3 regions of the Pseudoalteromonas sp. APC 3358 genome follow, and region 2 is predicted to be linked to each of the others. Evidence: predicted binding sites of a transcription regulator. Region 2 holds the regulator's gene; each other region holds the start of a gene.
The links. The regulator sigma-54, encoded in region 2, starts transcription at its own class of promoters, with help from an activator protein. The targets are predictions, from matches to a motif close to GTTGGCACGNNNNTNGNNT.
Positions count from the first base shown of each region.

Region 1: QL995_RS09605 (BON domain-containing protein) is a predicted target of sigma-54. The motif match lies at 1,149-1,167, and genes of this name have one in related genera.
Region 3: QL995_RS12945 (EF-hand domain-containing protein) is a predicted target of sigma-54. The motif match lies at 1,142-1,160, and genes of this name have one in related genera.

Region 1 covers NZ_JASDCE010000005.1:106,160-109,351, forward strand. The annotation lists gene QL995_RS09595 (VOC family protein) at 1-167, shown strand, start outside; gene QL995_RS09600 (LiaF domain-containing protein) at 212-874, opposite strand; gene QL995_RS09605 (BON domain-containing protein) at 1,203-1,769, shown strand; gene QL995_RS09610 (YqaE/Pmp3 family membrane protein) at 1,842-2,000, shown strand; gene QL995_RS09615 (hypothetical protein) at 2,379-2,885, shown strand; tRNA gene QL995_RS09620 (tRNA-Ile) at 3,133-3,192, shown strand, end outside.
Region 2 covers NZ_JASDCE010000002.1:80,266-83,457, reverse strand. The annotation lists gene lptB (LPS export ABC transporter ATP-binding protein) at 1-611, shown strand, start outside; gene QL995_RS03035 (RNA polymerase factor sigma-54) at 681-2,180, shown strand; gene hpf (ribosome hibernation promoting factor) at 2,207-2,494, shown strand; gene ptsN (PTS IIA-like nitrogen regulatory protein PtsN) at 2,499-2,951, shown strand; gene rapZ (RNase adapter RapZ) at 2,970-3,192, shown strand, end outside.
Region 3 covers NZ_JASDCE010000007.1:237,045-240,236, reverse strand. The annotation lists gene xthA (exodeoxyribonuclease III) at 1-302, opposite strand, end outside; gene QL995_RS12950 (hypothetical protein) at 543-974, shown strand; gene QL995_RS12945 (EF-hand domain-containing protein) at 1,202-1,723, shown strand; gene scpB (SMC-Scp complex subunit ScpB) at 1,876-2,466, shown strand; gene rluB (23S rRNA pseudouridine(2605) synthase RluB) at 2,463-3,192, shown strand, end outside.

The DNA.
Region 1 (3,192 bases), on a different contig from region 2:
TAAGCGCAGTAGTAATGCGCTTAAATAAAGTGGGTTTTACAGTAGGCAAGCAAGGTAGCGAGAATCCTTTCAGAAAGAATGTTTACTTTATTGATCCCGCCGGGTTTGAGGTGGAATTTGTAGAGTATTTAAGTGACATACCAAGCGAGCGAAATAACGATTTATAATAAAATACCAAGCAGCACGCTAAAGTGCTGCTACTCAATTATAGTTAGCGGCTATTATTACCCGTGCCAAACTGGGTTTTTAGCTCATTTGCAAAGCTCATAAATTTTTCTTTAATTGTGCGCTTTATTTTTACTTCAACCGATCCCATAACTGCCTTTCCTTCAATATGAATAGTAGGACCTTGGCGTTTGTTAAGCGACACCGATTTATTTTCAAGACTACTTAAAATACAAAACATTTTAGACACTACATTTACATGCTCTGGTACGTAAATCTCATCGCTACCAAAAATACAGTTAACGTGAATAGTTACATTTTGATGCGCAAAAATGGCATCAGTAAAATCAAGTACCACCGATCCCATAAAGTTACTTAAATATATATTTTTTGGCACGACCCACTGACCGCTTCGTTCGTTAGAGCCTAAAATACTACGTAATGTAAAATCATCATCACTGTTTTGCTGTGCACTATAATGTGGTTTAAATTGCGATTGTTTTTCTGCTTTATATTGCTGATCGGTATTAAGTGTTAAGTCTTCTACTAAGGCTAAAAGAGCGTCGTTATTAGGTGCATCCATCGCGCTATCGAGTCGTCTCTCAAATGCATCAACAGAAATAACCCCATGACTGTAATTATAAATTAATTGATCAATTACTTGTTCGCGTACTTGCTCTATTGGGCGGTCTTCAACTTTTACAGACATGGGGCATTCCTTATTATATTTACTATTGATACTGCTCTTGATGTTTATATGCAAAGCACGCACCAAATATAATCACCCTAATTATCAGTAGGTTAATTTATAATGATGTTTTTTATTTTGTTATATTAACGATAGATTAACCAAAAATGCAATTATCTAGCTATTTTCACTATTTGAGAAAGTTTTACCGAGTAGCCTGTAAATAGTTACACAACTATAGATAATGCCTCACTCCAAAATAAACTCAACCCATTGAAATCTAAGTATAAATAAAGTTGGCCCAAAGCTCGCATTAGTTAAAGTGTCTTTAATCAAAAGGAGAAAGATTATGAAAACATTTAACAAGTCTATTATCGCAGCTCTAGTTCTTGGTACTACGGCTATGGGTGCCCAAGCAAACAGCTGGGAAAACGAAAGTAAAGATGCTTGGATTGATGGTAAGGCAGAAACAGTTCTACTTATGAACACTAATCTAAACAACTTTGACATTAACACTGATGTAAAAAATGGCAAAGTAGTACTTACAGGTAAAGTTAATAGCGAGCTTGATAAAGAGCTAGCAGAAGAACTTGTACTTAGCCTAGATGGTGTATCTGATGTTGATAACAGCCTTACTGTTGTTAAAAGCATGGATACCAAAGATAAAAGCAATGACATGATGGACGATGATGATAACGACCTAACGGACGCTAAAATCACCACTGTAATCACAACTCGCTTCCTGTTTGACTCAGAAGTTGGTGGTACAGACATCGATGTTGATACCGACAATGGTATTGTAACTCTGAACGGTTCAGTAGAGTCTGAAGCTGAAAAACAACTAGCAGTTAAAATTGCTAAAAATGCTGAAGATGTTCGTGACGTAGTTGATAAACTAGCTATTGTTGCTGAATAATACAGTATAGTTAAGGCCCACTAACACTGGGCTTTACGCCTTTTTAATGCTTAATTTAAATGGAGTTTAGTCATGGATATTATTCGTATAATACTTTCGGTTTTATTACCGCCATTAGGTGTGTTTTTGCAAGTTGGCTTAGGTATGCATTTTTGGTTAAATATTTTATTAACACTGCTAGGTTATTTCCCAGGTTTAATACATGCAATCTACATTATTGCGAAAAAATAATGACAGATTATATATTGTGTAAGCCGACTACTGAGGCCTAATGATACAAGTGCCCCAGTACTGTTCGGCTCACAATATTAGTTTTTAAAGTAAATATTTTTTATCAAAATCTAATTTTTAATTTACTCAAACTAAGTGATTTATTTCTTGTAACTCACTCCCAAAATTCCCTCAGCCAAAGCATTGTTTACTTCAATTAAGCTTTCTAACTAACTGCAGTGTTCTGATTCTGTATTGATGCCAGTTAGGAAATCTTTAACATTAGTTTGTTTATATATCTACAATACGCGATTAATTACTCTATTATTTAGTGACAATATTACCATCACTTCTAGTGTTATCATTACACCAAGCTTTTACGCATATTGAGGTAGCTAATTGAATATTCGACTTATACTGTCAGGCGTTGTGTCATTCGTTTTTTATTTTAGCTGGGCCTACTGGGCGAACAGTTCGGCAGATATTGCTAAATCGGTCACGCTTCAAGCTGCATTAGTACAAGGTTTGTATAGTGGATTTGTAACGCTGTTTTTTACTTTTATTTTAGAAAAGGTCGTCAACAAGTATAAGTCTAGTTATGTAACGCTTGCGTTTGTAACTCCAATTATTTGTATGTTTCATTCTAAAACACCACAAAACGTAGCAATACGACAAAGCTTCAATAATGCAATTAACTCTAGCGCCTCGTATTTAGGTAACAAAAAAATAGCAGGTGTACTTTTTGCGCCTATTATTCCGATTACTGTTCAATCGAGCTTAGTGATTATGGTGAATGTAATTAATCAGACACCTAATTTGGCACTTACAGTAGCCCCAAGCATATTTTTTACAGCCTTGTATGCCTACACATATATGTTAGCTTTACTTAAAAAAGTAGAGCGTTAAATATAAAAGACTACATGTGGGAGGAAGGTTTTTATAATTTAATGCAGAGAATATCATGGGAAATATCTTGTATTTTATGTTTATACCCACCTAAAAGATTACTATTTAAGCAGTTAGCTTACTGATTGTTAAAATAAAGGTGTTTGGTAGTGACAAGCACCTAAAAAGTTTTTATACTGCAACCCGCTTTAGTCGCTCTGTGACTGAACGCTTCAAAAATTAACTGCCTAGCAGTTATATAAAAGTTGGCCCCTTAGCTCAGTTGGTTAGAGCACACGACTCATAATCGTTAGGTCCCCAGTTCGAG
Region 2 (3,192 bases):
GCGCAGGTAAAACCACCACGTTTTATATGATAGTAGGACTTGTACCTAGCGACAAAGGTAAAATATCGATAGACGATAACGATATTACTCTTTTACCTATGCATAGTCGTGCTAGATTAGGCATTGGCTACTTACCGCAAGAGTCTTCAATATTCAGAAAGCTGACTGTTTATCAAAACTTAATGGCCATTTTAGAAACGCGCAAAGAGTTAAATAAACAAGCTAGAGAAGACACTCTCGATAAATTATTAGATGAATTTAGCATACAACACATTCGTGATAGCCAAGGTATGGCATTGTCGGGTGGCGAACGTCGTCGTGTTGAAATAGCACGTGCGCTGGCAGCAGATCCTAAATTTATATTACTGGATGAACCATTTGCAGGTGTTGACCCGATTTCGGTATTAGATATAAAGAAAATAATAGAACATCTTAAAAATCGTGGGATTGGTGTATTAATTACCGATCATAACGTAAGAGAAACCCTTGATGTTTGTGAAAAAGCCTACATTGTTTCTCATGGGGAGCTGATTGCATCAGGTACTCCAGAACACGTATTAAATGATAAAACAGTACGCGATGTTTACTTAGGCGAGCAATTTAGGCTGTAACATTTACGCCATGTCTTTAAGCATCTGCTAGTATTAATTATAACAACATAAAAGGATTGTTAGAGATACATGAGGCAATCACTACAGCTGCGCATGGGCCAGCAACTTACAATGACTCCACAGCTGCAACAAGCTATTCGTTTGTTGCAACTCAGTACATTGGATCTCCAGCAAGAAATACAAGAAGCTCTCGACAGCAACCCGCTATTAGAGGTTGAAGAAGCAGACTATTCAGAAGACGCTGCAGGTAAAAACGAGCAAAAAGCAGATACAGATGACATAACTGTTAGCGCATCTGCCGATGATGCTCCAAGCGAATACGAACAAGATAGTGGTGAAGCACTTGCAAAAGACACGCTAAGTGACGACATGGCTATGGATGTTAGTTGGGATGAGTACATGAGTGCCGCTCCAGCAGCATCATCGGGTCCGATGCCTGAAGACGAATCAATATACCAAGGCGCCTCTACTGAAACGCTCCATGAGTATCTAATGTGGCAGTTACAACTAACGCCATTTAGCCCTACAGACGAAGCTATTGCTATTGCTATTGTAGAAGCCGTCGATGATTCAGGTATTTTAACACTAAGCTGCGAAGAGATTTTAGAAAGCTTTAATCAAGAAAACGAAGATGATAACGAAGTCGAACTTGATGAAATTGAAGCTGTATTAAAACGCATCCAACTGTTTGATCCTGTTGGTATTGCTGCACGTAGTTTACAAGAGTGTTTGTGTATTCAGCTTAACCAGTTTGATAAAGAAACACCTTACATTAATGAAACAAAAATGATTTTAACCGAGCATATTGATTTATTAGCTGCTCGTGACTATCGTACATTAATGAAGAAAACTAAGCTCAAAGAAGAAGAGCTTAAAGAAGTAATGACATTAATACATACTCTTAGCCCTAAACCTGCAGATACTATTGTAAGAGAAGAATCTGAGTATGTTATTCCCGATGTGTCAGTTAAAAAAATTAAAGGCCGCTGGGTTGTTGAGTTAAACCCAGATAGCATGCCTAAAATTCGTGTTAATAGCCAATACGCTGCAATGTCTCGCACTGTAAAATCCAGTGGTGACAGCCAGTTTATTCGCTCGCATTTACAAGAAGCTAAATGGTTTATTAAAAGCTTAGAAAGTAGAAACGACACGCTATTAAAAGTAACAAATTGTATTGTTAAGCAACAACAAGGCTTTTTTGAACACGGTCCTGAAGCCATGAAACCAATGGTTTTAAATGATGTTGCTGAAATGGTAGAAATGCACGAATCAACAATTTCGCGCGTAACAACCCAAAAGTATATGCACACACCCCGTGGTATATTTGAGCTTAAATACTTTTTCTCAAGCCATGTAAGCACCGAAAACGGTGGTGAATGTTCATCTACAGCAATCCGTGCGCTTATCCGAAAATTAATCGCAGCAGAAAACTCAGCAAAACCATTGAGTGATAGCAAAATAGCGGATATATTGGCTGAGCAAGGAATTAAAGTAGCGAGACGTACAATCGCAAAATACCGCGAATCTCTGGCTATTCCACCGTCAAATCAGCGTAAAAGTTTGATTTAAGACGCAAAAAAAAGAGGGTAATGCTTATGCAACTAAACTTAACTGGTCGTCACGTAGAATTAACCGATTCACTAAGAGACTATATTAATACCAAATTTGCGAAGCTAGAAAGACACTCTGATCATATTAATAATGTTCATGTCATTCTCGATGTAGAAAAATTAAATCAAAAAGCAGAAGCCACCATACACGTAAGCGGTGCTGAGCTATTTGCCTCTACAGAACATCAAGATATGTATGCCGCCATTGACTCGTTGATCGACAAGCTCGATCGACAAGTAATTAAACACAAAGAGAAGCTTGCTCGACACTAATATGATGAAATTAAGCTCACTTATATGCCAGGACTGCAGCAAAGCTGCGGTCCTTTTTAATAGCAAAAAAAGAATTTTAGAGTTCATTAGCGAACTTGCTCACGACAAACTTCCGTATTTACCGCAACAAGATATTCTTAATGCTTTAATGAGCAGAGAAAAATTGGGTAGTACAGGTATAGGGCGTGGCATTGCCATTCCTCATGGAAGAATGAGCGGTGCAGAAGAGCCTTTGGCTTTAGTACTCGTTAGCGAAACTCCAATAAATTTTGATGCAATCGATAATCGCCCTGTTGATATTTTCGTTGCACTCATCGTACCAGATGGCGATAACCAGCAGCACTTAAAGACTCTAGCAACCATTGCTGATAAACTAAACAACAAAGATTTTTGTAAACAGTTACGCAGTGCAAAATCAGATGCTGAGCTTTACCAAGTTATTGTCAATCAATCATAGTTTTATAAAGGGTGTTAAATGGAGTTAATTATCATAAGCGGCCGTTCTGGTTCTGGAAAGTCGGTTGCTTTACGCGTTGTAGAAGATTTAGGTTATTATTGCGTAGATAATATTCCAGTTAACTTGCTTCCTTCATTAGTTCGCAGTGTGTCTGATAGCTACGATAAAATTGCTGTTAGCATTGATGTGCGTAACATCCCTAAACAACAAGATGAATTTAACGATATTCTTGAATACTTGC
Region 3 (3,192 bases), on a different contig from region 2:
CCGTTTTCTTGTTCAACAGTGACGCTTATCATGCGTTTTTGCGATTCATCTGTATCGGTGGCAAAACCTTTTAAGACCGATTTAGGCTCTTTTTTGCATAACATAGCTACGCCATAATGCGCTTTTTGACCATGAAAGTAGACGTGATATCCCATTTTTTGTACATCTTCTAATGGGAATGCTTCGTCGTGAACTTTAATCTCTTGCAAGCCAATAACGTCTGGTTGATGTTTGTCGATAATTGCTTGTAATTGGTGAAGACGAGCACGCAGACCATTGATATTGAAAGAAATCACTTTCATAAAATTTACCTTAAAATTGGTTCTATTTAATAGATTAAATTGTATCAGTAAATACGCGTACATAACATGACTGAATTGAGATAATAGCTGCGCAAATGTTGATCAAATGATGGGTAAAGTTTAAACATTGTGAATACAATATTAATTATTTAAATAAATAAAAAATTCAATTGAACTTAACTTTATTGAATATATAATGCGCGAAATTCACTTGTTTAGCTCGTTCAAATAGGATCTCTCATGAAAACTCAACTACTTTTAGCCACTGCTTTACTAGCATCTGCAACTGCGTCAGCTCAAAGCAATACTTACTTTAGCCAAGATAACAAAATTGAGTCTAAGTTATGTGTACTAAGTGCAAACGAAGGCTTTAGCGTTGCTCGTAAAGAAGCTGCCCAGCACGGTGTTTACCTATCTCGTTTTTCTAAAAGCATTTTATGTAATGGTGAAGATATTCGTGATATTGCTAAAAAAACGACATTAAGCAACGCATCAGTTGAGAAAGTAGAAGTATTTGCAAAAGACGCTCAACAAGAAACTCAATTATGTATGACGGCTTTAAAACAAGGTTTAGCACCTGTTCGTCAAAAAATTGGTAACCTAAACTCATTAAAATGTAATGGTCAAAACGTTACTGAGTTTGTTAAACGCTACCAAAACGCAGCAATCTAATTATTAGCTTAACTATAATAAGTAAATTTGAAATGCCTGGTTTTTACCGGGTATTTTTTTGCAAAAATTACAAGGTTGTTTGCAAAGCTTGCAAGCTTAACTTATTGAAACTGTTTAATAAATATACCGATCGAGATTAAGTTATTGATTATTATAAGTTAACTATTATTGGCATTGGATTTGTATTAGTTAAAGTGACATTTAATTAATTACGAAGGATACGTCTTATGAAAAAGTTAACATTAGCAGCCACTATTTTAGCATCATTAAGCATAGCGGCTTGTTCATCTAATCAAGGTCTTGAAAGAATAGACAGTGACTTTGCAAGTTTAGATAATGATAGCGATGGCTACATCTCAAAAATTGAAGCTGATGACGATAGCATTTGGGGCCATTTTTCAAATATTGATACCAATATGGATAACGAAATTAGCCGCAAAGAATTTAACACTTATATGAAGCTTAATAATGGCAAAGTAGCCACTGATTCTGAAGTAAGTGAGTCGGCATTTAAAGCTGAAATTGCTAAATTCGATAAAATTGAAAGCAGTTTTTCAAGCTTAGATAACGACAGCAATGGCTATATCTCGGTAGTTGAAGGTAACGATGATGATATTTCAAATCATTTTGGTTACATGGATAAAAACCAAGATAAGCGCATCAGTAAAAGCGAGTTTATGGGTTACATTAAAAAATACGGTAACGCAGTAGCTGAAGATGATGCATTAGAAGCTTTTAAAAGTAACTAATAGTTACCATTTTAGTAAGTAAGATTAAAGCCAGTGCTAGTCACTGGCTTTTTTTGTGTTTTAAATTTAGTTATTTGATAGATATATTTTCCTAGTTTGGTGTTGTTCTGTCATAATAGATGGCTGTGTATTTTTATTTGTTAAGAGTGTGTATGGCGGGTCGGCGAATTAGTGATGAACAACTAGTTGAGATCATTGAAGCAGCTATTTTTGTTGCAGATAAGCCTGTTAGTAAACGCCACCTTAAAGATATCGTATTAATAGATTTAGCTATTTCTATGACGCGAATAAATGACGCAATAGATACAATACAAGAACATTTTCAAACTCGTGGTATTCGCTTAGTTGAAGTTGGTAGTGGGTATCGGTTTCAGGCATGCAGTAGTTTAAGCCCTTGGTTAAATAACTTGTGGCAAGAACGCGCACCAAAATACTCGCGTGCTTTACTGGAAACATTATCACTTATTGCATACAGGCAGCCCATTACACGCGGCGAAATTGAGCAAGTAAGAGGTGTTACTACGGGTTCGAATATTATTAAAACCTTACTCGAAAGAGAGTGGGTTAAAGTGGTAGGGCATAAAGAGGTTCCGGGAAAGCCGGCTTTATATGCAACTACTAAGCAATTTTTAGATTATTTTTCGTTAACTGGACTTGAAAATTTACCTGCGTTGCCAACAGAGCAGCAAAGTAAAATTAACCAGTTATTGAGCGATCCTTCTGTGAGAGAACCATCCGAATGAGTATTATACAAGGTGAAAAGTTACAAAAAGTCTTAGCCCGTGCAGGCGTAGGCTCACGCCGTGAAATGGAAAAATACATTGACGCAAACCGCGTTAGTGTAAACGGTAAAGTGGCAAAGTTAGGTGACCGTGTTGAAGAAACCGATTTGATTCGTGTTGACGGACACAGTGTAAAAATCGAAGAAAAAGCAGACCGAATCTGTCGTGTGATTATGTATAACAAACCAGAAGGTGAGTTAAGCACACGTAAAGATCCTGAAGGGCGTCGTACTGTATTTGACCGACTTCCTCGTATTGATGGCGATCGCTGGATTGCGGTTGGTCGACTAGACGTTAATACATCGGGTTTAATGCTTTTTACAAACGATGGTGAACTGGCAAACCGTTTAATGCACCCAAGCTATGAAGTAGAGCGTGAATACTCTGCACGTGTATTTGGTGAAGTAACCAACGAGACGGTTAAAAACTTACTACGTGGTGTTGAGCTTGAAGATGGTCCAGCCAAATTCACGACTGTAACCCCTATGGGTGGCGAAGGTGTTAACCGTTGGTTTAACGTAACGTTAAATGAAGGGCGTAACCGTGAAGTTCGTCGTTTATGGCAGTCTCAAGATGCGGAAGTATCTCGTCTTATTCGTATTCGTTACGGTAAATTAGAGCTTGATAAGCGCGTGCCACAAGGTGGTTGGATGGAGTATGATTTAGAAACAGTAAACTACTTGCGTA